DNA from 3 places in the Pseudomonas rhizozeae genome. Region 3 is predicted to be linked to each of the others. Evidence: predicted binding sites of a transcription regulator. Region 3 holds the regulator's gene; each other region holds the start of a gene.

Region 1 (7,743 bases), on a different contig from region 3:
TTTTGCTGCCCGTACAACACGTCAGGAGCGCGATTTATTCCCGAGGCAGCAATGCGCAGGCATGCAGATGACGGCGTGTCCGATCATTGCCCCCATTGACTCCAGACCCAGGCTTGCACGGCCGCTTAGATCGAATACGCCGCCCGAATCGCCTCGACGGCACGCTCACCGATCACCACGCACGGCGCCATGGTATTGCCGCTGGTGACATGGGGCATGATCGAGGCATCGGCGATGCGCAAGCCTTCGACGCCGTACACCCGCAGTTGCCCGTCGACCACCGACATCTCATCGCAGCCCATCTTCGCCGTGCCGCACTGGTGCCAATAGGTGACAGCAGCGTTGCGCGCGTAGTGTTCCAAGGCGCGGGCGTCTGAAGTGCCCGGCAGGCTTTCGCCTTTCACCAAGTCTTTGAAGGAGGCTTGGGCGCCGAGCTCCTGGACAAACCGGATGTTCTCCAGCGCGCAGCGCAGATCGGCCGGATGGGACAAGGTGTTGGGCGCAATGATCGGCGCATCCAGCGGGTTCGGGCCGCTGAGGGTGATCTGCCCGCGGCTTTGCGGATGGGCGAGGCCGGCAAACATGGTCCAGCCATGTGTCGGCACGCCGAGTGCGGCGGTCTGCGCGCTCGGCACCGGGAACTCGACCTGGCAATGGAACATGTCGGGCAAGCGCAGGGCGCTGTCGCTGCTCCAGTAGAGCGTCGCTTCCGAGCCGCCATAGCCGATCGGTTGCGGGGTTTCGTACTCGAAAATCACCGCGAAAGACACATGATCCTGGTGGTTGGCGCCGACACCGGGAAGGTGCTGGACCACTGGAATGGCGTGGCGACGCAGCTCCTCCTCGGGGCCCAGGCCCGACTGCATCAGCACCTTTGGCGTGTTGATGGCGCCCAGCGACAGCACCACTTCGCGCTCGGCGAAATAGCGTTGCACTTGCCCGTCGCGGAGGGTTTCCACGCCCACCACCCGTTGGCCTTCAAACAGCAATCGGCTGACCAGCGTGTCCGTCAGGATCGTCAGGTTGGCCTGGCCTCGGCGCGGCTTTACGTAAGCCCGGTAGAGGGAATGGCGCTGGCCATTCTTGACGATAAGATCGTTGATCGCCGCACCGCCTCGGCCCTCCATCATCACGCCATTCGGGTTGTCGTAGGTCGGCAATCCCATCTCGGCGGCGGCGCTGATCATGGCCGCCGCAATGGGTTGCGCCTCACGTGCAGGGGCGACGTGCACCGGTCCGCCGCTGCCTCGGCGTGCCGGATCGGGGCTGCCCCAGTAGTCTTCGACACGCTGGTAAATCTTCAGGACCGATGCGTAATTCCAGGCCGGATCATCGCTCTCTGCGGCGAAGTCTTCCCAATCGTTCTTATGGCCACGAGCCCACACCATGACATTGACGCTCGATCCGCCGCCCAGGCCCCGACCCATGTTCAGCGGGATTTCCCGACCGTTGAGATGCGGGTTGGCCGCGCCGGAAAAATTCCAGTCGCGTTTGCCGCCCAGGTTCAGCGGCCAGTTGGCCGGTTCCAGCACATGGGGATGCTCGTCGTCGCCACCGGCCTCAATCAGCAGTACACGTACTTCGGGGTTTTCCGCCAATCGACCGGCGACCACTGAACCGCTGGTGCCTGCGCCGCAGACAATGAAATCAAAATGGCTGTTTTGCCGATCAGCAGTGGAAGTCATCGTCCGATCTCCAGCAACTGCGCGGCTTTGGAGATGACCACCGTTCCGGTGAACGTTGAATTTTGCGGTACGACACACATGACATTGTCTCTCTTGGATTCGCTGTTGGACGTCGCCTGAGGCCGACTCAAGGCATCGATGTGCCGGCGAATCTCGCCTGCGGGGAATGAGTGGGAAGGGCTGGGAAAAAGGTTCCGTGACCACGGGGCGGACACCGCCACCGACGGATGCCAGGATTTTTTCAGGCAGATGCAGAGCAGCTCCAATCAAGGAGCTGCTCTGCATCCGGAGTCGTGCGCTGGCGTTACTGACCCTTTTGCACGGCCTGAATGATCACCTTGGCGACGTCCGCAGGCCGGGATTGCTGCGGCACATGGCTGGCGTCGATTTCGCTGGTCTGGGCGCCGATTTTCTTGGCGAAGGCGCGCTGCAGATCTGGCTGGATCATGCGGTCTTCCTTGGCCACGATGTACCAGGATGGCTTGCCTTTCCACGCGGCGGCGCTGGTTTTGTCGTCGAAGGCCGAGGCCCGGATCGGCCCTTGGGTCGCGGTCATCACGGCGGTTTGCTCGGCCGTCAGATCCTGGGCGAAGCCGGTGGCCATGCCTTGGGCAGTCATGTACAGGAAGCCGTTTTTGTCAGCGGCGATGTCTTTCACGCCGGACGGCGCAGGGTAGTCCTTGCCCAGATCTTTACTGGCCTGGCCGGCGTCCGGGGCGAAGGCAGCCACGTACACCAGGCTGCGGACTTTCTTGTCGGTGCCGGCCTGGCTGATCACCGTGCCGCCCCACGAATGCCCGACCAGCACCACGTCGGAGTCCTGGTTGTTCAGTACGCGTTGAGTCGCGGCCACATCGTCAGCGAGGGAGGTCAGCGGGTTTTGCACCACCGTGACCTTGATGCCTTCAGCCTGCAACAGCGGGACAACCTTGGCCCAGTCGGAGCCGTCGGCGAAGGCGCCGTGGACGATGACCACGGAGGGCTGCGCAGAGGCGGCATGGCTCGCGCCGACGAAGGCCGAGCAGGTGACAGCGAGGGCGAGGGCGAGAGCCTTGGGTTTGAACATGATGCGATCTCCGGTAGGGGGTGAGCGCAGTTTCAGTGTTCTTCGGTGGCTCAGGTATCGGTCATTTATCCGAGTCTCGGTGATCGGCGCGGATTTTGCGGGGTCGCGTAATAGTGCATGCAGGGGGATTGGCACTTTTAGTGCGTTGATAGGTCATTTTGCGCAATAAAATTATTATTGAAACGAATAAGAGAATTTATCGATTGTTTTGAGACCGATCTTTGCAACACGTATTAAACGGTTTTTTCTTAATATGGACGTCACCAAGCAGGCGAAAAACCAGCGCCTGGACATCCACCCATCAAGGAGTGCCGTCATGAACACCAATACTTTCATCAGCAATGCCAGCGGCAGTCCACTGTCCGAGCGCGAAACCCAGATCCTGCGGTCCATCAGCACCGGCGGCAGCAACAAAGACGTCGCGCGCCAACTGGGCATCAGCCCAAGCACCGTGCGCACCCACGTCGAAAGCGTGTTCCGCAAACTGCAATGCTCCACCCGCGCGGCAGCCACGGTGAAAGCCCTGACCCAAGGCTTTATCTGAGCGGACCGCTACAGCGGGATTCGCGGCGTCGACAGCACCTGGCGCAAGCCCATGAACGAGCGAATCTGCCGCACCCCTGGCAGGTACAGCAGTTGCTCGGCGTGCAGGCGGTTGAAGCTGTGGCTGTCCTTGGTGCGCAGCAACATGAAGTAGTCGAATTCGCCGGTGACCACATGGCATTCCATGCACGCGGTGACCTTCTGCGCGGCGGCTTCGAACGCAGCAAACGACTCGGGCGTCGAGCGATCGAGTACGACGCCGATCAGCACCACCATGCCAGCGTCCAGCGCCTCGTTGTCGAGCAGGGCGACGATGCCGCGAATCAGGCCGGCTTGCTTGAGCCGTTCGACGCGGCGCAGGCAGGCCGGGGCGCTGAGCTTCACTTTGTCCGCGAGCGCGACGTTGGAGATCGAGGCATCCACTTGCAGGTGCTTGAGGATGGCGCGGTCGGTGCGATCCAGCACCAGAGGCTCTGCGGCGGCTGCTCCTGACTTCTTTTGGTTATTTATTGTGACCATGGCCAGATCCACATAATTAAGTAATGGTTTTTGTTGATTGGATAAAACAATAGTTCGTTTTTGTCGTGAAACTTGCAACACAAGATTTCGTTTTATTTCTTAGTATTGATCCGGTCGAAGCCCGGCCAATCGAGCCTCGATGACCAACCATCAGGGAGCCTGCGTTATGAACTTGAATCAATTCAAACGTTATCCGTTGACCTTCGGCCCTTCGCCGATCACCCCCTTGAAGCGTCTCAGCGAACACCTTGGCGGCAAGGTCGAGTTGTATGCCAAACGTGAAGACTGCAACAGCGGCCTGGCCTTCGGCGGCAACAAGACCCGCAAGCTCGAATACCTGATTCCCGAGGCGATCGCGCAGGGCTGCGACACCCTGGTGTCGATTGGCGGCATCCAGTCCAACCAGACGCGCCAGGTCGCCGCGGTGGCCGCGCATCTGGGCATGAAATGCGTGCTGGTGCAGGAAAACTGGGTTAACTACTCCGACGCCGTGTACGACCGCGTCGGCAATATCGAGATGTCACGGATCATGGGCGCGGACGTGCGGCTGGATGAGGCCGGCTTCGATATCGGCATTCGCCCGAGTTGGGAGAAAGCCATGAGCGATGTGGTGGAAAGCGGCGGCAAGCCGTTTCCGATACCCGCCGGCTGTTCCGAACATCCTTACGGCGGCCTGGGCTTTGTCGGTTTCGCCGAAGAAGTGCGGCAGCAGGAACAGGCGCTAGGCTTCAAGTTCGATTACATCGTGGTCTGCTCGGTGACCGGCAGCACTCAGGCTGGCATGGTGGTCGGTTTTGCTGCCGATGGCCGCTCGAAACAGGTGATCGGCATCGACGCTTCCGCGAAGCCCGAGCAGACCCACGCGCAGATCCTGCGCATCGCCCGGCACACCGCCGAACTGGTGGATCTGGGACGTGAGATCACCGAAGCAGATGTCGTGCTCGATACGCGTTTTGCTTACCCGGAATACGGCTTGCCCAACGAAGGCACGCTCGAGGCGATTCGCCTGTGCGGCCGGCTCGAAGGGGTGCTGACCGATCCGGTGTACGAAGGCAAATCCATGCACGCGATGATCGAGAAAGTGCGGCGCGGAGAATTCCCCGAAGGCTCCAGAGTGCTCTATGCGCATTTGGGTGGGGTGCCGGCGTTAAATGCCTACAGCTTTCTGTTTCGTAATGGTTGAGTGATCGACCCGCCAGTGAACGATGGTGAGGTGCGCCTGCTCGTGCTGACTTTGTTCGATAGACAGCGTAAAAGTTGCCTTCGAGCAGGCGATACATCAACAACCTACCGGGGCGCACCACCCCACTATCGAGGACTGGCACATGCAAGCGATTTCACCCTCAGCCATCTGGATCAAAGAGCCGCTGGCCGATGTCGCCGTGGTCATCGTGATCAGCGCTGCGCTGCCCGATTATTTCCTCAAGCGGTTACAGGCTGCCATTGACGGCTGGGACCAAGTGGCGTACCTGCGGGTCGAGCATCCTCAGGAACTGCGGGACAACTGGCTGCGGGTCGAGGGTAATCCGATGGAGTCCAGGCCCGACGCCTGCAGTGAGGCGCATCACTTGCTGCGCTCGGTACCACCGAATTGCTATCTGCTGGATGTTGAAGTCGAGGCAGCGCCTTGCCTCGCCTGGCTGGGCTCTGTGCTGGGACACAAACTGCGCGTGGTTGAGCTGAAAGACCCCGCCGCGTCTGCTGCTGCCGAGGATGCGCAGGTCGAGCAGGTGCTGTCCGCCGTTCGAACCTTGGCGAAAATACTGTTGCAGGAGCGATGCGTGCTCTAACTCAAAAACCAGGCAGTCTTTTAATGATTAAAGGCATTACAGAGAGGAGTTACCGAATCTGGAAGTTGAAGTTGGATTTGCTCAAGTAGTGAGTGGTGCGAAGTAATCAACCAGTTCCATTTATTTGTTGTTATCGGGTTTTATTTATCGCGTCGGCACCGTCTAGTTCTATTTTGCACGTGCTACCTCAATACGTTGAATTGTGACGCGGGTTGCACTTGTTGCTACTCGGGGCGATTGACATGCAGCTGTCCGAATGTATTCTCGGGCCACTAATCCAATCAGCCCATAAAACATTTAGTTTCTGAGTCAGAGGCTCAAAATCATGTGCGCATGACCGATTTTGCGTCCTTGCTAACAATGTTGTTTCGGAATGTATCTTTCTTTAACTGTTCGATGGGTTGTTGTCGCTGATGGCTTCAAAGTATTCGCGGTGCGTTGTTTCGTGCTTCGGACAGGGCCTTATCACGCTGTGCCGATCGCGAGGTTGCAAATGGGTGTTTACGATTATTTTTACTGCGGCTTGAACAATGTTGCCGAAGTGCCCGACATCAAGGCTATCGCCCGAAGCACGGCGCGGCTTGGGATAGACGTGTTGCTCACCGGGGAGACGGGCACCGGCAAGGACACCCTGGCGCAACGCATTCACTCGCTGTCGGGGCGCAATGGCGCCTTTGTCGCGACTAATTGCGCGGCCATTCCCGAATCGCTGGCCGAAAGCGAGCTGTTTGGCGTGGTCAACGGCGCGTTTACCGGCGCCAGTCGCTCACGCAAGGGCTACATCGAAGCGGCGCAGGGCGGCACCTTGTACCTCGATGAGATCGACAGTATGCCGCTGTGCCTGCAGGCCAAGTTGCTACGCGTCCTTGAAGTGCGGGCGATTGAGCGGTTGGGTTCGACCACAGTGATTCCGCTGGACCTGTGCGTGATCGCTTCGGCTCAGCGTTCGCTGGCGGAGTTAGTGGAGCAGGGGGCCTTCAGGCGCGATTTGTTCTTCCGCCTCAACGTCCTGACGATCCGTCTGCCGGCATTGCGCGAGCGCCGCGAGCAGATTGTCCCGCTGTTTTCCCAGTTTGTGGCCGCCTCCGCGCGAGACCTTGGTTGCGCGCCAAAACCGCTGCCGGCAGCACTGACACAAATGCTGCTGTGCCACGGCTGGCCAGGCAACATCCGCGAACTCAAATCAGCGGCCAAGCGCTTTGTGCTGGGGCTACCTTCCCTGGGCATCAATACCGCCGCCGCTGCGCAGGGACGTTCATTGAAGGGGCAGTTGCAAGTCATCGAAAGAATATTGATTCAGGAAGCGTTAAAGCGCCACGGGCACTCAATAGATGCCGTCAGTCTGGAACTGGGAGTGCCGCGCCGCACGCTGTACCACCGGATCAAATCGCTGGATGTCTTGGGCAAATCCGCCGCGCTCAAGGGGCGGTGAAGTATGTAGCGCTGGTGTGCATGAATACGCAGAGTTCAACAGCAGTTTATGCAAACTCTTGCACAGCTCAGCTGATTGCTGCAAATAAACGCCATATATAACAGGCACTTATTTATTGCCTGGTGTTGGCACACATATCGCTCTTACCGCTGGACTTGCCGTCATTAGGTTTTGTCCATGTGTGGTTTCAACATGATCGATTACCCGGCTGACACGTCCGTCCTCCGGCAGCTCGATCACCAGTTAATGCAAAAAGTACGATTGTTCATCAAAGCCAGAGTCGCCAACCTCGATGACAGTGAAGACTTGCTACAGGCGACCTTTCTGGAAGCGCTGCGTAACGAACATAAGTTCCGCAATGATTCATCGTTGCTGACCTGGCTCTGCGGGATTGCCTTGAACTTAATTCGCAGTCATTTCAGGCGCCTCTACAAACAACCTTTTCATGAGGACCTGCAGGACAGAGAAGTGCTGGACATGGCTGACAGCCGAGACCTGGTGGCCGACGTAGGCAGGTTCCGTGAGTTAGAGCGCGTGGCCCAGGCACTGGAAGGCATGCCGACGTACATGCAGGAAGTGATTCGGGTGGCGATGGAAACCGGCGGCAATTATCTGGATACCTCGGTCCAGCTCGGCGTGCCGATCGGCACCGTTCGCTCACGCCTGTCACGGGCGCGGGTGCTGCTGAGGCAAAAGGTAAGGAACGTT
Region 2 (7,743 bases), on a different contig from region 3:
CAAGTGGCTCGAAGAGCAGATCGTCGCCCTGGCCACCGCGCAGACCGACCGCGGCCTGGTCATGACCCTGGGTGACATGTTGTTCGACACCGGTGAAGCGGAGCTGAAAAACTCGGCCAATCGTGTGGTGCTGAAAATCGTCCAGTTCCTCCAGCTCAATCCCAAGCGCGTGGTGCGGATCGAGGGGTACACCGACAGCACGGGCGGCAAGCAAGAAAACCTGAAACTGTCGCGCGACCGTGCGCAATCGGTGGCGGACCTGTTGATCGACCTCGGCGTCGACGACAAACGTATCCAGGTCGAAGGCTATGGCGACGAGTTCCCCGTGGACGTCAACGCGACGGAGCGGGGTCGTGCGCAGAACCGTCGAGTGGAAATTGTGTTCTCCGACGAAAAAGGCCAGCTCGGCGCCGCCCGCTAAGGTTGGCGTCACTGGAAAACCCGGTGCCCTGGCGGTACCGGGTTTTTTTTGCCCTGCGAATGAGCTCGCAAACAGTACAGTTTTTCCTGTCACTCCGGAGTGGTCTGGACTATTGTGGCAACTGTCCCAGTACACTTCTAAACTGTGCCGGTACTGTTCCGCAAAAGAATAATATGCCCATGATATCGAGTGCCGCGTCATGACCAATCTCTTGCTTTACCAACGTATTGCTCAGCAACTGGCCGAGGACATCCGTCGTGGTGTTTACCAGCCGGGGGAGCGCGTGCCTTCGGTGCGCAAGATGAGCTCGCAGCTCAACGTCAGCCACGCCACGGTGTTGCAGGCCTATGCCAATCTCGAGGATCAGGGGCTGATCCGCGCGCGACCGCAATCGGGCTACTACGTGCACCAGACGCCGGCACTCACTGCGCCGACGCCAGACATCGCCCGGGTTGAACGCCCTGGCCTGGTGACCCGCAGTAGCATCATCCAGCAAGTCTTGGTTGAGTCCCGTCGCGAAGGGGTGTTCCCCTTGGGCGCGGCGGTGCCCAGCGTCGATTATTTGCCGGTGCGGGCACTGCACCAGCAATTGGCCAAGGTCACGCGTTTCCACAGCCCGCGGGCGTTCAGCTACATGTTCAGCCCCGGTTTCGAGCCGCTGCGCCGCCAAGTGGCGATTCGCATGCGCGATGCCGGCGTGGTGGTCGACCCTTCGGAAGTGGTGATCACCCACGGTTGCGTCGACGCGCTGCAGATGTCATTGCGCGTGCTGACCCGCCCCGGCGACCTGATAGCCGCCGAGTCACCGACTTACTACGGTTTGTTGCAACTGGCTGACTTGCTCGGCCTGAAAGTCATTGAGATTCCCAGCGATCCGGCCACCGGCATGAGCCTCGAAGCCTTGCAACTGGCGGCCAACCAGTGGTCGATCAAGGCCTTGGTGCTGACCACGCGCCTGAGCAATCCTCTCGGTGGCACCATGCCCGAGGAACGGCAGAAACAACTGCTGCGCCTGGCGTCGGACTTCGACATTCAGATCGTCGAGGACGATATCTACGGCGAGTTGATGTTCGAACAGGGCAAGACAAAATCGCTCAAGGCCTACGATCGTCTGGATCGCGTGATCTATTGCTCGAGTTTTTCCAAGACCTTGTCGCCGGGCGTGCGTATCGGCTGGATGATCGCCGGCAAATACCAGCAGGAGATTCAGCGCCTGCAAACCTTCAGTACGCACTCGGCCTGCAGCGTCACGCAAATGGGCATCGCGGCGTACCTGGAAAACGGCGGTTACGATCGCCACTTGCGCTATATCCGCCAGGAGTACCGCAAGAATCTCAGCGCTTTCCAGTTGGCGGTGCAGCAATATTTCCCTGAAGGCACGCAGATGACTCGGCCCACTGGCGGATTCATTCTGTGGGTCAGCCTGCCGGGGCGGGTCAATACCCAGGAATTGCACGTGCGCGCCTTGCAGCAGGGCATCAGCATCGCGCCGGGGCTGATCTTCAGCAACACCGAGCAATTCAATCACTGCATTCGTCTTAATTGCGGGACCGCGTGGAACCGCGAGGCCGAGCGCGCGTTGATGACATTGGGCCTGCTGGCGACGCAACTGTGCCAGGAAACCGCCAGCGGTTTTTGACAGTGCGGGCTGACTTATGCGGTCCGCGCTTGTTTAAACCTTCCCAACAAGCGAGCATGTGGCCCTCTGCCGTTAGCGCCGCTGTCACTATGAAATCGATTGTTCCTGCTGCCTGGCTATTGATCTGCGTTCTGATGCCCGCGCTCGCCGCGCCTGGCGTGTCGGCCGCCAATGCCCAGGAAAAACCACCCGCCAGCCCGACTAAACCCGTGCCGAAGGCTGCTCCGGCTGCCCAGCCAGTCGCGAAAAAAGCGCCGCAGAAAACCCCGCAGCAGAAGAAAGCCGCCAAGGTCAAAAAGCGCCCACCCATCGCCTCGAAGTCAAAATCGGCCCGCGAAGTGGCGAAGACCCCGCTGCCGCCCGCCAAGCTGGATTTGAGCCTGCCCCAGGACCTGGTCGAGGAAATGAAGCCGGTCGGCACCGTGCCGCTGCCTCGACACGATGCGGTGTTGCCGCAGATGTTCGGCGACAAGGCCGGCAGCAGTCCTTTCCAGCTCAATGGTCGGTTGCTGAGCAACGAAATGCAGTTGCAGCTGCGCAACGAGGAGCGTCGCGACGTCGAAGGCGCGGCGCTGGATTTCGAGTTCAAGCAGTAGCGTCCCGCCGATTTGTCGCGCCCGTCATGACGTTTGGTCGGAGACTGCCCAGTCACGCTCCGCTCAGCATAAAAACCCCGTCATCATAATTTGAAACAACTGTTTTAGCGGTTACTCTGTGCCCCGTTATGTTCACATCACCGTCAGGAGCGTGTCGTCATGAAATGCCGTGAAGGCTGTGGCGCCTGTTGCATTGCCCCTTCCATCAGTTCTCCGATTCCCGGCATGCCCGATGGCAAACCGGCGGGAGAACGTTGCATCCAACTCTCGGTCGAAAACCTGTGCGGCATCTTCGGTAGGCCGGAACGCCCAGCGGTGTGCTCCGCATTCGAAGCTGATCCTGAGGTGTGCGGCACCAGCAGCGAAGAGGCCATCCGGTTGATCGGTTGGTGGGAAGCCGCGACGGCCGCGTAGATGTGTCAATCAACGGAACTTCAACAATAAGGAATACAACCATGGGTTCGCTGCATCGTATCGCTGTCCTCGTCGGCCTCACGGCTGTGCTCGCCACCACGGCAGCCCAGGCCGAGGAGTGGAAGGAAGCCAAGAATCAGGACGGCATCAAAGTCTCGTTGAGCGAAGTTCCGGGCTCCGATTACAAGGCGTATCGCGGTGTGACCGTGATGAAAACCACCATGGCCAAACTGCGCGCCTTGCAGGAAGACGTCGCCGCGGCCTGTGCCTGGATTCACGAATGCAAGGCGCAGAAACTGCTCAAGCACGAAGGCGACCAAAGCTGGACCTACACCCAGTTCAACACGCCTTGGCCCGTAACTCCGCGCGATTCGGTGCTGCACGTCACCACCGTCGAAGGCGCTGATGGCAGCCTGACACGCAACCTCGAAGGCGTGCCGACCTACATTCCGGAAGAAAAAGGCTTCGTTCGGGTGAAAGAGGTCAAAGGCTTCTGGAAGTTCGTGCCCAAAGGTGCTGATCAGATCGAAGTGACTTACCAGGTGCACACCGAACCGGGCGGTAGCGTGCCGGCCATGGTCGCCAACAAGTTTGTGGTCGATGCGCCGTTCAACACGCTCAAAGCCTTGAAGGAACGTGCCGAGAAGTAACTTGGACGTTTGCGAAGAAACCGCCCTCGTGGCGGTTTTTTTTGCAGCGCCGATGGGTAGATCCGGTTGAACAATGCACCGTTGCGCAAGGTCGAGATACAGGTAAGAAGCCCACCAACGGGTTTTATCGAGGAGGCACCGATGCAAAAGTGGAAAGTCACTTTCGTAGATGATCACGAAGAACAAATGGAAGAGGTGTTCGAGAGCGAAGAGCGTCCAAGTAACGAACAGGCCGCCAAACTCATTCGTGCTCGTCGTCTTCCTGTCGTGGCGGCTCTGGACCTCAATGACCTGGAAGGTCGCACCGATGATCCCACGGTCAAAAGCCTGAAGACTCAGAACAGCATTGAAATCCTCAGCATCACGCCGGTCTGAACCTCTCCTGAACGATTCCATAACAGACCTTGGCAGCGGCTCTCCCTTAGGGCTACTCTGCAAGTGAGATCAGCGAACGGATCGCTAAGGTCTGGTCTTGTCAGCTACATGCTTGTTTCCCGACGGTCCTTTGCTGGCCGTGTCGCCTTCACCCCTTGGTGTCGGGCGTTGGGAGTACGGAAAGTCTATCCATCGGATTGAGGAGGACGTTTCATGAGCACAACAGCCTATCAAGAAGACATCAGTACCAGTGTGCTGCGCCGCATGAAAGAAGGCGGTTTCGATTTTTCCCGTTTCCATCCCATCGAGTTCTACGCCATTTTCCCGGACGAGGAGCGGGCGCGCAGGGCGGCAGGTCAATTTCAAGGTGAATCACTCAATGCGCAGGTCAGCGCGCGCGATGATGGCGCGTGGTATCTGGAATTGAGCAAGGTGATGTACGCCACTTACGGCGGCATTGGTGATTTCGAGCAGGACTTCGAAGCGGCCGTCGAACCTCTGGGCGGCGTCGTCGAAGGGTGGGGCGTCAAGCAGGAGGTCCGTGGGCGACTCGCCTGACATTATGAACAGCGTCATTCACTCAGCCTCGGCTGACCTTCGGGTCGGCCGTTTTGCTTTTTCGCTCCTCGAAAGCGGCCCGGAACGTCATCGCAAAACCTCGAAACAACAAACTCCGGGCAAAAAAAGGCCACCCAAACGGGTGGCCAAAAGGGAAGATCGGAAAGGAGCAGGAACCGATCAGGCTTGATACAAAGGGGCGCAAGCGCCATTCAAGAATGTGGGCTGAGGACTTCGCGGCGCTTGGCCTGGCGAGGATTTTTCAGCGGATGCGCGGATTATGGGGAGCGATCCCCGCGCAGTGAAATCAACTGTGACTATGCTCCTGATAGAGCACTGCATTGCTTCGCAATGAAGCGGGGGCGATCGGGTGGGGGCATTTGTCGCACAGGAATGGTGCGGCACCTGTGGCGCGTTTATCCAACCGATTGAAATCAAAGCGTTTCTGCCGATGGCACGGGCCTTGCGAAGCCTAGATGTCCGGGTGACAAGGAGTACGGCATGATCCGCACCTATTTTGATGAGATGTACGATGCTGGCGGCCAGGTCCGTCCGCATTATCGGGAATTCGCCCGATGGCTGGCCGAAACGCCGGATGAGCTGCTGGCCCAACGGCGACGCGAGGCCGATCTGTTATTCCATCGCGCCGGGATTACCTTCACGCTCTACGGGGACGAGCAGGGCACTGAGCGCCTGATTCCCTTCGACACCATTCCGCGCAGCATCCCTGCCAGCGAATGGCGGATCGTCGAACGCGGCTGCATCCAGCGGGTCAAGGCGTTGAACATGTTTCTCGCCGACCTCTACCACGAGCAGCGCATCATCAAGGCCGGCATCATTCCGGCCGAGCAAGTGCTGGCCAACGAACAATACCAGTTGGCGATGCAAGGGCTCGACCTGCACCGCGACATCTACTCGCACATCTCTGGCGTCGATTTGGTGCGTGATGGCGATGGCTCGTATTACGTACTTGAAGACAACCTGCGCACGCCGAGCGGCGTGAGCTACATGCTCGAAGACCGCAAGATGATGATGCGCCTGTTCCCCGAGCTGTTTTCGGCGCAGCGCATTGCGCCCATCGATCACTACCCGAACCTGCTGCTCGACACGCTGAAAAGCTCCAGCCCGATCGATAACCCCAGCGTCGTGGTGCTGACGCCTGGGCGTTTCAACAGTGCGTTCTTCGAACACGCTTTTCTCGCACGGGAAATGGGCGTGGAACTGGTGGAAGGCGCGGATTTGTTCGTGCGTGACGACAAAGTCTTCATGCGCACCACCGATGGCCCGAAAGCGGTCGACGTGATCTACCGTCGCCTTGACGACGCCTTCCTCGATCCGCTGGCGTTCAATCCGGACTCGATGCTCGGCGTGCCGGGCCTGCTGTCGTCCTATCGCTCGGGCAACGTAGTGCTGGCCAATGCCATCGGCACCGGGGTGGCGGACGACAAATCGGTATATCCGTTCGTGACCGACATGATCCGTTTCTACCTCGACGAAGAGCCGATCCTGAAGAACGTGCCGACTTGGCAATGTCGCAATCCCTCTGAACTTTCCCACGTGTTGGCGAATCTTCCAGACTTGGTAGTCAAGGAAACCCAAGGCTCCGGCGGTTACGGAATGCTGGTGGGGCCGGCGGCCACCGCAGCGGAAATCGAACTGTTTCGCGAGCGCATCAAGGCCAAGCCCCACGCGTACATCGCGCAACCGACGTTATCCCTGTCGACGTGCCCGACCTTTGTCGAAAACGGCATTGCGCCGCGCCACATCGACTTGCGCCCGTTTGTGCTGTCTGGCCGTGAAACCCGGGTCGTACCCGGTGGCCTGACCCGAGTGGCCCTGCGTGAAGGCTCCCTGGTGGTGAACTCCTCCCAGGGCGGCGGAACCAAGGACACCTGGGTGGTTGAGGATTGAAGGATGCCTGCCAATGTTAAGTAGAACTGCCTCGGATCTGTATTGGATGTCGCGTTACCTGGAGCGGGCGGAAAACCTCGCCCGGATGCTCGACGTCAGTTATTCGCTGTCGCTGATGCCGCAGGACGGTCGCGGCGACGGTTTGCACGAGTTGGCCATGCCGTTGTTGATCACCGGCACCCTTGAGGACTACCTCGAACGCCACGGTGCGTTGCACGCCGAACGCTTGCTGCACTTCTTCGCCCTTGACGCCGCCAACCCGGCCAGCATCTACAGCTGCCTCGGCGCCGCTCGGGCCAGCGCCCATGCGGTGCGTGGGCGAATTACCGCGGACATGTGGGAAAACATCAACTCCACCTGGCTGGAAATTCGCGGCATCGCCGAGCAGGGTTTGAGCCGCTACGGCATGAGCCGTTTCTGCGAGTGGATCAAGGAACGTTCGCACCTGTTCCGTGGCGCGTCCTACGGCACCATCATGCGTAACGATGCGTTTCGCTTCATTCGTTTAGGGACTTTTATCGAGCGCGCCGACAACACCCTGCGCCTGCTCGATGCCCGCTACGAAATGGCCGGTGACCAGGCCGAAGCGGTCAGTGACAGCACCGCCCACGCGTATTACCAGTGGAGTGCCTTGCTGCGGGCCTTGTCGTCGTTCGAGGCCTACACCGAAATCTACCGCGATGCGCCGGGTGCCCGGCATGTCGCCGAGCTCTTGCTGCTGCGTGCCGATGTGCCGCGTTCCCTGCGTGCCTGTACCGAGGAGATCGACCAGATCCTCGCCAGTTTGCCGGGTGCTAACGGTCGACCGGCACAGCGCCTGGCCGCCGAAATGGACGCGCGCCTGCGCTACACCGGCATCAACGAAATTCTCGACGAAGGCCTGCACGCCTGGCTGACCGAGTTCATCCCGCTGGTGCGCCAGTTGGGTAACGCCATACACAGTTCCTACCTGGAGGCTGCATGAGACTTTCCATAAGCCACGAGACCACCTATCACTACGAGGATCAGGTGCGGGCGAGCATCCAGTACCTGCGGTTGACCCCTCACGATAGCGAGCGCCAGCATGTCCTGAGCTGGCAACTCGACCTGCCACGCCCCGTGCGCGCGCAGCTTGATCCGTTCGGCAACATCCTTCACGTGCTGACCATGGACGAGCCTCATGAAGCGATCGTGATTGGC
Region 3 (7,743 bases):
GCAGCGCACGTCGAACACCAGGTCGGCATCCACCGGCATGCCACGCTTGAAGCCGAATGACTCTACCAGGAACGCGGTGCCCGGCTCTGGCTGGTTCAGCAGGCGCAGCTTGATCGCATCGCGCAGTTGATAGAGGTTCAACTGCGTGGTGTTGATTTTCAGGTCGGCGAGATCGGCAATCGGCCCCAGCAGGGCGGTTTCGTCATGGATCGCCTCGGCCAGCGACCGGCTCATGTTACTCAGCGGGTGGCGACGACGGGTCTCCGAAAAGCGCTTGAGCAGCGTTTCCTCGTCGGCGTCCAGGTACAGCACGTCACATTTGATATGTCGGCTGCGGACTTCTTCGAGCAGGGAAGGGAAGCGCGAAAGGTGGCTGGGCAGATTACGTGCATCGATCGACACGGCCACCAGCGGTTGCGCCAGTTCGGTGTGGATCAAGGCGCGCTCCGCCAATTCCGGCAGCAAGCCGGCGGGTAGGTTGTCGATGCAGTAGTAGCCGTTGTCCTCAAGGACATCGAGCGCCGTACTTTTACCCGAGCCTGAGCGGCCGCTGACGATGATCAAGCGCATGGTTACTGACCGTTTTGCTCGTCCAGGACAACCTGATACAAGGCTTGATTATTCGGGGCGCTGCGCAGTTTTTCACGTACTTCCTTGCGATCGAGCATGCTGGCGATCTGGCGCAACAGCTCCAGGTGCGCATCGGTAGCCGCTTCCGGGACCAGCAGTACAAACAGCAGGTCGACCGGTGCGCCGTCGATGGCGTCGAAATCGATTGGCGCGTCGAGGTGCATCAAGGCACTGACGGGCATGGTGCAGCCTTTGAGGCGGCAGTGGGGAATGGCGATGCCGTTGCCAAAACCGGTGGAACCCAGTTTTTCACGGGCGACCAGGCTCTCGAAGACGTCCTGCATGGCCAGATCAGGCACCTCGCGGTGGATCAGGTTCGCAATTTGTTCGAGGGCTTTCTTTTTGCTGCCGCCCGGCACGTTCACAAGGGAACGGCCGGGGGTCAGGATGCTTTCAAGTCGGATCATGGGTGGGGAGTGTTAACGACCGGTCGCGCCCTGGAGGAGGCTCTGGGTCTTTTCCTTATGCTTTTTGAGTTGTTTGTCCAGCTTGTCGGTGAGTGCGTCGATCGCTGCATACATGTCGGTATGCTCAGCGTTGGCGACCACTTCGTTGCCGGGAATATGCAAGGTGGCTTCGATTTTCTGCTTCAACTTCTCGACTGTCATCGTGACCTGCACGTTGGTGATCTTGTCGAAATGCCTTTCTAATCGTTCGAGTTTCTCGCCGATGTAGGTGCGCAGGGGTTCGGTCACTTCCAGTTGGTGTCCACTGATGTTGACTTGCATACAGCTTCTCCTTCGTTGCCAGTGCATAAAGCGGTAGACCTGATGGTCTACCACTGGAACGCTGTGGCGTGGCTTACATCAACCGCTTGCGTTCGCTCGAAGGCGCGATCCCGAGGGACTCGCGGTACTTGGCGACGGTGCGGCGAGCCACCTGAATGCCTTGTGCCTCCAGTAAACCAGCGATCTTGCTGTCACTCAACGGCTTTTTCTGATTTTCCGCGGCAACCAGTTTTTTGATGATCGCGCGGATCGCCGTGGACGAGCATTCGCCGCCTTCGGAGGTGCTGACGTGGCTGGAGAAAAAGTATTTCAGCTCATATATGCCCCGTGGGGTATGCATGAATTTTTGCGTGGTCACCCGTGAAATGGTCGATTCGTGCATGCCCACCGCTTCGGCGATGTCGTGCAGGACCAACGGCTTCATCGCTTCGTCGCCGTATTCCAGGAAGCCGCGCTGATGCTCGACGATCTGCGTAGCCACTTTCATCAGGGTTTCGTTGCGGCTTTGCAGGCTCTTGATGAACCAGCGCGCTTCCTGCAACTGGTTGCGCATGAAGGTGTTGTCGGCGCTGGTGTCGGCGCGACGGACGAAACCGGCGTACTGGGCATTGACCCGCAAGCGCGGCACCGACTCTTGGTTCAGCTCCACGAGCCAGCGTTCATTGTCCTTGCGCACGATCACGTCAGGTACAACGTATTCGGCTTCGGTGGATTCGATCTGTGAGCCCGGGCGCGGATTGAGGCTTTGCACCAGTTCGATGACTTGGCGCAGCTCGTCTTCCTTGAGTTTCATGCGACGCATCAACTGGCTGTAATCGCGGCTGCCGAGCAGGTCAATGTAATCGCCGACCAGGCGCTTGGCCTCGGCCAGCCAAGGCGTTTTCGCCGGCAGTTGACGCAATTGCAGTAGCAGGCACTCGCCCAGGTTGCGAGCGCCGATGCCGGCCGGTTCGAATTGCTGGATGCGGTGCAGGACGGCTTCGATCTCATCCAGCTCGATGTCCAGTTCCGGGTCGAAGGCTTCGAGGATTTCCTCAAGGGTTTCGTCCAGGTAGCCCTGATTGTTGATGCAGTCGATCAGAGTGACGGCGATCAGGCGATCAGTGTCGGACATCGGCGCCAGGTTCAGTTGCCACAGCAGGTGGCTCTGCAAGCTTTCGCCGGCGGAGGTGCGGGTAGTGAAATCCCACTCGTCGTCATCGTTGCTGGGCAGGCTGCTGGCGCTGGTCTGATAAACGTCTTCCCAGGCGGTATCGACCGGCAACTCATTGGGGATGCGCTCGTTCCAGTCGCCTTCCTCGAGGTTGTCCACCGTCGGGGCGCTTTCCTGGTAGGAGGGTTCCTGGATATCGGTGTTCGGCTTCTGCTCGACATTGTCGGCCAGCGGGTCAGCGTTATCGAAGTCGTCGCCTTCTTCCTGGCGTTCGAGCATCGGATTGGACTCCAATGCCTCCTGGATTTCCTGTTGCAGGTCCAGGGTCGACAATTGGAGCAGGCGGATGGCCTGTTGCAGCTGAGGTGTCATCGTCAGCTGCTGGCCCATTCTCAAGACTAGCGATGGTTTCATGGCAGGGGCTTAACACCTTATTCGCCGGCGCACATGCGCCATCCACTACAGGGCGCCGGAGCGCCAAACATAAGCAAATTATATGCCTGAAACCTCGGTGTTTGCCTAGAGCGCCGTAACAATAAAAAACACACCAAGTGTATTAACTGTCCCGGGCGCTCTGACGACTCGCCAGGCCTCGCAATGCTTACAGGCGGAACTCGTGGCCCAGATACACTTCCTTGACCAGCTCGTTGGCCAGGATAGTGGCGGAATCGCCTTCGGCGATCAGTTGGCCATCGTTGACGATGTAGGCGGTCTCGCAGATATCCAGGGTTTCACGGACGTTGTGGTCGGTGATCAGCACGCCAATGCCCTTGGCCTTGAGGTGATGGATGATCTGTTTGATGTCGCCCACCGAGATCGGGTCCACGCCGGCGAAGGGTTCGTCGAGCAGGATGAATTTCGGTGCGGTGGCGAGGGCGCGGGCGATTTCTACGCGGCGACGTTCACCGCCGGACAGGCTCATGCCCAGGTTGTCGCGAATGTGGCTGATGTGGAATTCCTGCAGCAGGCTTTCCAGTTCCTTGCGACGGCCGGCCTTGTCGAGTTCCTTGCGGGTCTCGAGGATGGCCATGATGTTGTCGGCCACCGACAGTTTGCGGAAGATCGAGGCTTCCTGCGGCAGATAGCCGATCCCGGCCTTGGCTCGGCCGTGCATCGGCTGGTGGCTGACGTCGAGGTCATCGATCAGCACACGACCCTGATCCGCCTGCACCAGGCCGACGATCATGTAGAAGCAGGTGGTCTTGCCGGCGCCGTTGGGGCCGAGCAAACCGACGATCTGACCGCTGTCGATGGACAGGCTGACGTCGCGCACGACCTGGCGGCTCTTGTAGCTCTTGGCCAGATGCTGAGCTTTCAGGGTTGCCATTAAGGGGCCTTCTGCTCGTCAGTTTTCTTTTTCGGCTGGATCACCATGTCGATGCGCGGGCGCGACTCGGTCACCTTGCTGCCGGTGGCACGGCCGGCGCTGGCGCGCTTGGTCTTGGTGTCGTAGACGATTTTTTCGCCCTGTGTAACGTTGCCGTCCTTGTCGATGACCTTGGCGCGGTCGATCAGTACGACGCGATCTTGCGCGGCGTGGTACTGGATGGTAACGCCGTAGCCCTGAACAGGCTTGGTGTCACCCGCGGTCTGCAACTGCTCGAAGTAGGCCAGATTGCCCACCGAGGTCACTACGTCGATGTCGCCCGTTTGGGTGCGAGTGATGGTCACGGTGTTGCCGGTGACCTTCATCGAACCCTGGGTAATGATCACGTCACCGGTGTAGGTGGCGATGCCTTGCTTGTCGTCCAGTTGGGCGTCGTCGGCCTGGATGCGGATCGGCTGTTGCTGATCGTTCGGCAGAGCCCAGGCGCTCACGCTTCCCAGTGCTGCGCTCAGACCGAGCAAAATAGGGAGGGTTTTAACGAGCCTCATACTGTCCTCTTACGTTCGATAGCAGGTGTATCCTGCTTTCTTTCAAATACGCTTTCATTCCCTTGCCAGTCGACACGCCACCAGCGCCGTCGATTCTAACGGCTTGTTCGGTTTGCGCATATTGCTGCTTGGGGAACACGGTCATACGACTGCTGGTAATGATGGTCTGGCGGTTTTTCGCGTCGGTGCGCGCGATGCGTACCGAGTCGATCAGCTCCACTTCGGTGCCGTCCGGATTGACCTCGCCGCGCAAGCTCTGCACGTGCCAGGGAAACTCGGTACCACGAAACATGTTCAAGTCCGGGTTGGTCAGCAGGGTCACTTCGGTGGCCTTCAGGTGCTCGACCTTGTCGGAAGTCATCTCATACTGCAACTTGCCGTCCGGCAAGTACTGCTTGCTGTGGGCGTTGATCGCGTAATAGTCGATCGCCGTTTCGTCGACCTTGGCCACCGGCTGGTCGAGAAAGCGTTCCGGGCTGATGTTCCAGTAACCGACCGCGGCAAACAGCGCCGCGATAATACCGAACACCAGGATGTTTCGAATCTTTTTACTCAGCATAAGCACTCACAGGTACGCGGCATTGGCCGTTTCAAGTCGGCCCTGGGCGCGCAGGATCAATTCACAGAACTCACGGGCGGCACCTTCGCCCCCCCGGGCCTGGGTAATACCGTGGGCATGCTCGCGCACGAAACCCGCGGCATTGGCCACCGCCATGCCCAGCCCTACGCGGCGGATCACCGGCAGGTCCGGAAGGTCATCGCCCAGGTAAGCCACTTGTTCATAGCTTAGGTTGAGTTGGGCAAGAAGCTCGTCGAGCACCACCAGTTTGTCTTCGCGCCCCTGATAAAGATGGGGGATGCCAAGGTTTTTCGCCCGCCGCTCGACCACCGGTGTCTTGCGGCCGCTGATGATAGCGGTCTGGACGCCGGCTGCCATCAACATCTTGATGCCTTGGCCATCCAGCGTGTTGAAGGTCTTGAATTCGCTGCCGTCTTCGAGGAAGTACAGGCGTCCGTCGGTCAATACGCCATCGACGTCGAACACCGCCAGTTTGATGTGTTGGCCACGTTGCAGCAGGTCGGCGCTCATTTACATCACTCCCGCACGCAGCAAGTCGTGCATGTTCAAGGCGCCTACCGGGCGGTCGTGGGTGTCGACGACGACCAAGGCGCTGATTTTATTGTCTTCCATGATCTTCAAAGCCTCGGCCGCGAGCATTTCCGCGCGGGCGGTTTTGCCGTGGGCGGTCATGACATCGTCAATGGTTGCGCGGTGAATGTCGATGGCGCGGTCCAGCGAACGGCGCAAGTCACCGTCCGTGAAGATCCCGGCGAGTGTGCCGTCGGCTTCGAGAATCACTGTCATGCCCAGGCCCTTGCGGGTCATTTCCATCAAGGCATCCTTGAGCAGGGTGCCGCGCTGGACGTGGGGCAATTCTTCACCGGCGTGCATCACGTTCTCGACTTTCAGCAGCAGGCGACGACCGAGGGCGCCACCGGGGTGTGAAAAGGCGAAGTCTTCGGCGGTGAAGCCACGGGCTTCGAGCAGCGCAACGGCCAGGGCATCGCCCATCACCAGCGCGGCGGTGGTCGACGAGGTCGGGGCCAGGTTCAGCGGGCAGGCTTCATGCTCGACATGCACGTTGAGGTTGACTTCGGCGGCCTTGGCCAGCGGCGAGTTCGGGTTGCCGGTCATGCTGATCAATTGGATGCCGAGGCGTTTGATCAGCGGCAACAGGGTCACGATTTCATTGGTGGAGCCAGAGTTCGACAGGGCCAGGATGATGTCATCGCGGGTGATCATGCCCATGTCGCCATGGCTGGCTTCGGCCGGGTGCACGAAAAATGCGGTGGTGCCGGTGCTGGCCAGGGTCGCGGCAATCTTGTTGCCGATGTGCCCCGATTTGCCCATGCCAACCACCACCACACGACCTTTGCTGGCCAGAATCATCTCGCAAGCACGTACGAAATCCGCGTCGATATGGGCCAGCAAGCCTTCTACGGCTTCAAGCTCGAGGCGGATGGTGCGTTGTGCCGATTGAATCAGGTCGCTGGATTGGCTCATGTCTGAAATCGTATAGCCCGATGAAAAGGCGGCGATTATAGCGGTAATGATCGAAACCCTCACGTTAGTTTCGTCGTGCATTCGCCGGCCCGTCTCGCGAAACACACCTGCTAATGAATTATTAGTGGAAATGAAGCGCAACGTACCGGTCTTCGGCCTTGGGGCCTTCGGCGCAGCAGTGATATAGTTCGCCGCCAGTTCGGCCCGCCCGGTAAGGTAACGGTTCGTGTCAAAGAGCCAGGCGTCCGAGTGAGAGGCTGCATCGCAAGGAGTTTAGATGAGTGCCGATAACGCCTACGCGGTCGAGCTGAAGGGCCTGTCCTTCAAGCGCGGTGCGCGCAGCATTTTCAATAACATCGATATTCGCATTCCACGCGGCAAGGTCACGGGCATCATGGGACCTTCCGGGAGCGGCAAGACGACATTGCTGCGTCTGATGGGGGCACAATTGCGCCCCAGCAGTGGCGAAGTGTGGGTCAACGGCCAGAATCTTCCGAAACTGTCGCGCAGCGATCTGTTCGATGCGCGTAAGCAAATGGGCGTACTGTTCCAGAGCGGCGCGCTGTTCACCGATCTCGACGTGTTCGAGAACGTCGCATTTCCCCTGCGTGTTCATACCGAATTGCCGGAAGAGATGATCCGCGACATCGTCCTGCTCAAGTTGCAGGCGGTTGGCCTGCGCGGTGCTCTCGAGCTGATGCCCGATGAGCTGTCGGGTGGCATGAAGCGCCGGGTGGCGCTGGCGCGCGCCATTGCCCTCGATCCGCAGATTCTCATGTACGACGAACCCTTTGTCGGCCAGGATCCGATCGCCATGGGCGTGCTGGTGCGCCTGATCCGCCTGCTCAATGACGCGCTGGGGATCACCAGCATCGTGGTCTCCCACGATTTGGCCGAAACCGCGAGCATCGCCGATTACCTGTATGTGGTCGGCGACGGCCAGGTGCTGGGGCAGGGCACGCCTCGGGAACTGAAGGAGTCGGACAACCCGCGTATTCGCCAATTCATGAAAGGTGATCCGGACGGCCCTGTGGCTTTCCATTTTCCAGTCACGGATTACCGCACCGATTTGTTGGGGAAGCGCTGATGCGCAAGAAGTCATTAATAGAAAGAATCCGCTTGTTCGGTCGCTCCGGCATCGACCTGGTGGCTGTCCTCGGTCGCTCCTCGCTGTTTCTATTCCACGCGTTACTCGGTCGCGGTTCGGTCGGCGGCGGCTTTGGCCTGCTGGTCAAGCAACTGCACTCGGTCGGTGTGATGTCCCTGGTCATCATTGTGGTCTCGGGGATTTT

What was found. The regulator sigma-54, encoded in region 3, starts transcription at its own class of promoters, with help from an activator protein. The targets are predictions, from matches to a motif close to ANTGGCATNNANNTTGCTNT.
Region 1: RG836_RS13485 (sigma 54-interacting transcriptional regulator) is a predicted target of sigma-54. The motif match lies at 5,971-5,990, and genes of this name have one in related genera.
Region 2: RG836_RS03505 (circularly permuted type 2 ATP-grasp protein) is a predicted target of sigma-54. The motif match lies at 5,104-5,123, and genes of this name have one in related genera.

What each region holds. Positions count from the first base shown of each region.
Region 1 covers NZ_JAVLSB010000043.1:35,543-43,285, reverse strand. Annotated here, with positions in the region: gene RG836_RS13515 (GMC family oxidoreductase) at 126-1,685, opposite strand; gene RG836_RS13510 (alpha/beta hydrolase) at 1,990-2,751, opposite strand; partial or broken gene RG836_RS13505 (response regulator transcription factor) at 3,107-3,295, shown strand; gene RG836_RS13500 (Lrp/AsnC family transcriptional regulator) at 3,304-3,813, opposite strand; gene RG836_RS13495 (1-aminocyclopropane-1-carboxylate deaminase) at 3,980-4,996, shown strand; gene RG836_RS13490 (transketolase) at 5,139-5,603, shown strand; gene RG836_RS13485 (sigma 54-interacting transcriptional regulator) at 6,097-7,035, shown strand; gene RG836_RS13480 (RNA polymerase sigma factor) at 7,228-7,743, shown strand, end outside.
Region 2 covers NZ_JAVLSB010000018.1:82,846-90,588, forward strand. Annotated here, with positions in the region: gene RG836_RS03470 (OmpA family protein) at 1-421, shown strand, start outside; gene RG836_RS03475 (aminotransferase-like domain-containing protein) at 621-2,060, shown strand; gene RG836_RS03480 (translation initiation factor 2) at 2,150-2,656, shown strand; gene RG836_RS03485 (YkgJ family cysteine cluster protein) at 2,816-3,070, shown strand; gene RG836_RS03490 (START domain-containing protein) at 3,112-3,720, shown strand; gene RG836_RS03495 (hypothetical protein) at 3,862-4,095, shown strand; gene RG836_RS03500 (ribonuclease E inhibitor RraB) at 4,309-4,653, shown strand; gene RG836_RS03505 (circularly permuted type 2 ATP-grasp protein) at 5,155-6,564, shown strand; gene RG836_RS03510 (alpha-E domain-containing protein) at 6,578-7,528, shown strand; gene RG836_RS03515 (transglutaminase family protein) at 7,525-7,743, shown strand, end outside.
Region 3 covers NZ_JAVLSB010000007.1:74,611-82,353, reverse strand. Annotated here, with positions in the region: gene rapZ (RNase adapter RapZ) at 1-570, opposite strand, end outside; gene ptsN (PTS IIA-like nitrogen regulatory protein PtsN) at 573-1,037, opposite strand; gene hpf (ribosome hibernation-promoting factor, HPF/YfiA family) at 1,050-1,358, opposite strand; gene RG836_RS01525 (RNA polymerase factor sigma-54) at 1,432-2,925, opposite strand; gene lptB (LPS export ABC transporter ATP-binding protein) at 3,113-3,838, opposite strand; gene lptA (lipopolysaccharide transport periplasmic protein LptA) at 3,838-4,386, opposite strand; gene lptC (LPS export ABC transporter periplasmic protein LptC) at 4,373-4,945, opposite strand; gene RG836_RS01505 (KdsC family phosphatase) at 4,952-5,476, opposite strand; gene RG836_RS01500 (KpsF/GutQ family sugar-phosphate isomerase) at 5,477-6,451, opposite strand; gene RG836_RS01495 (ATP-binding cassette domain-containing protein) at 6,729-7,538, shown strand; gene mlaE (lipid asymmetry maintenance ABC transporter permease subunit MlaE) at 7,538-7,743, shown strand, end outside.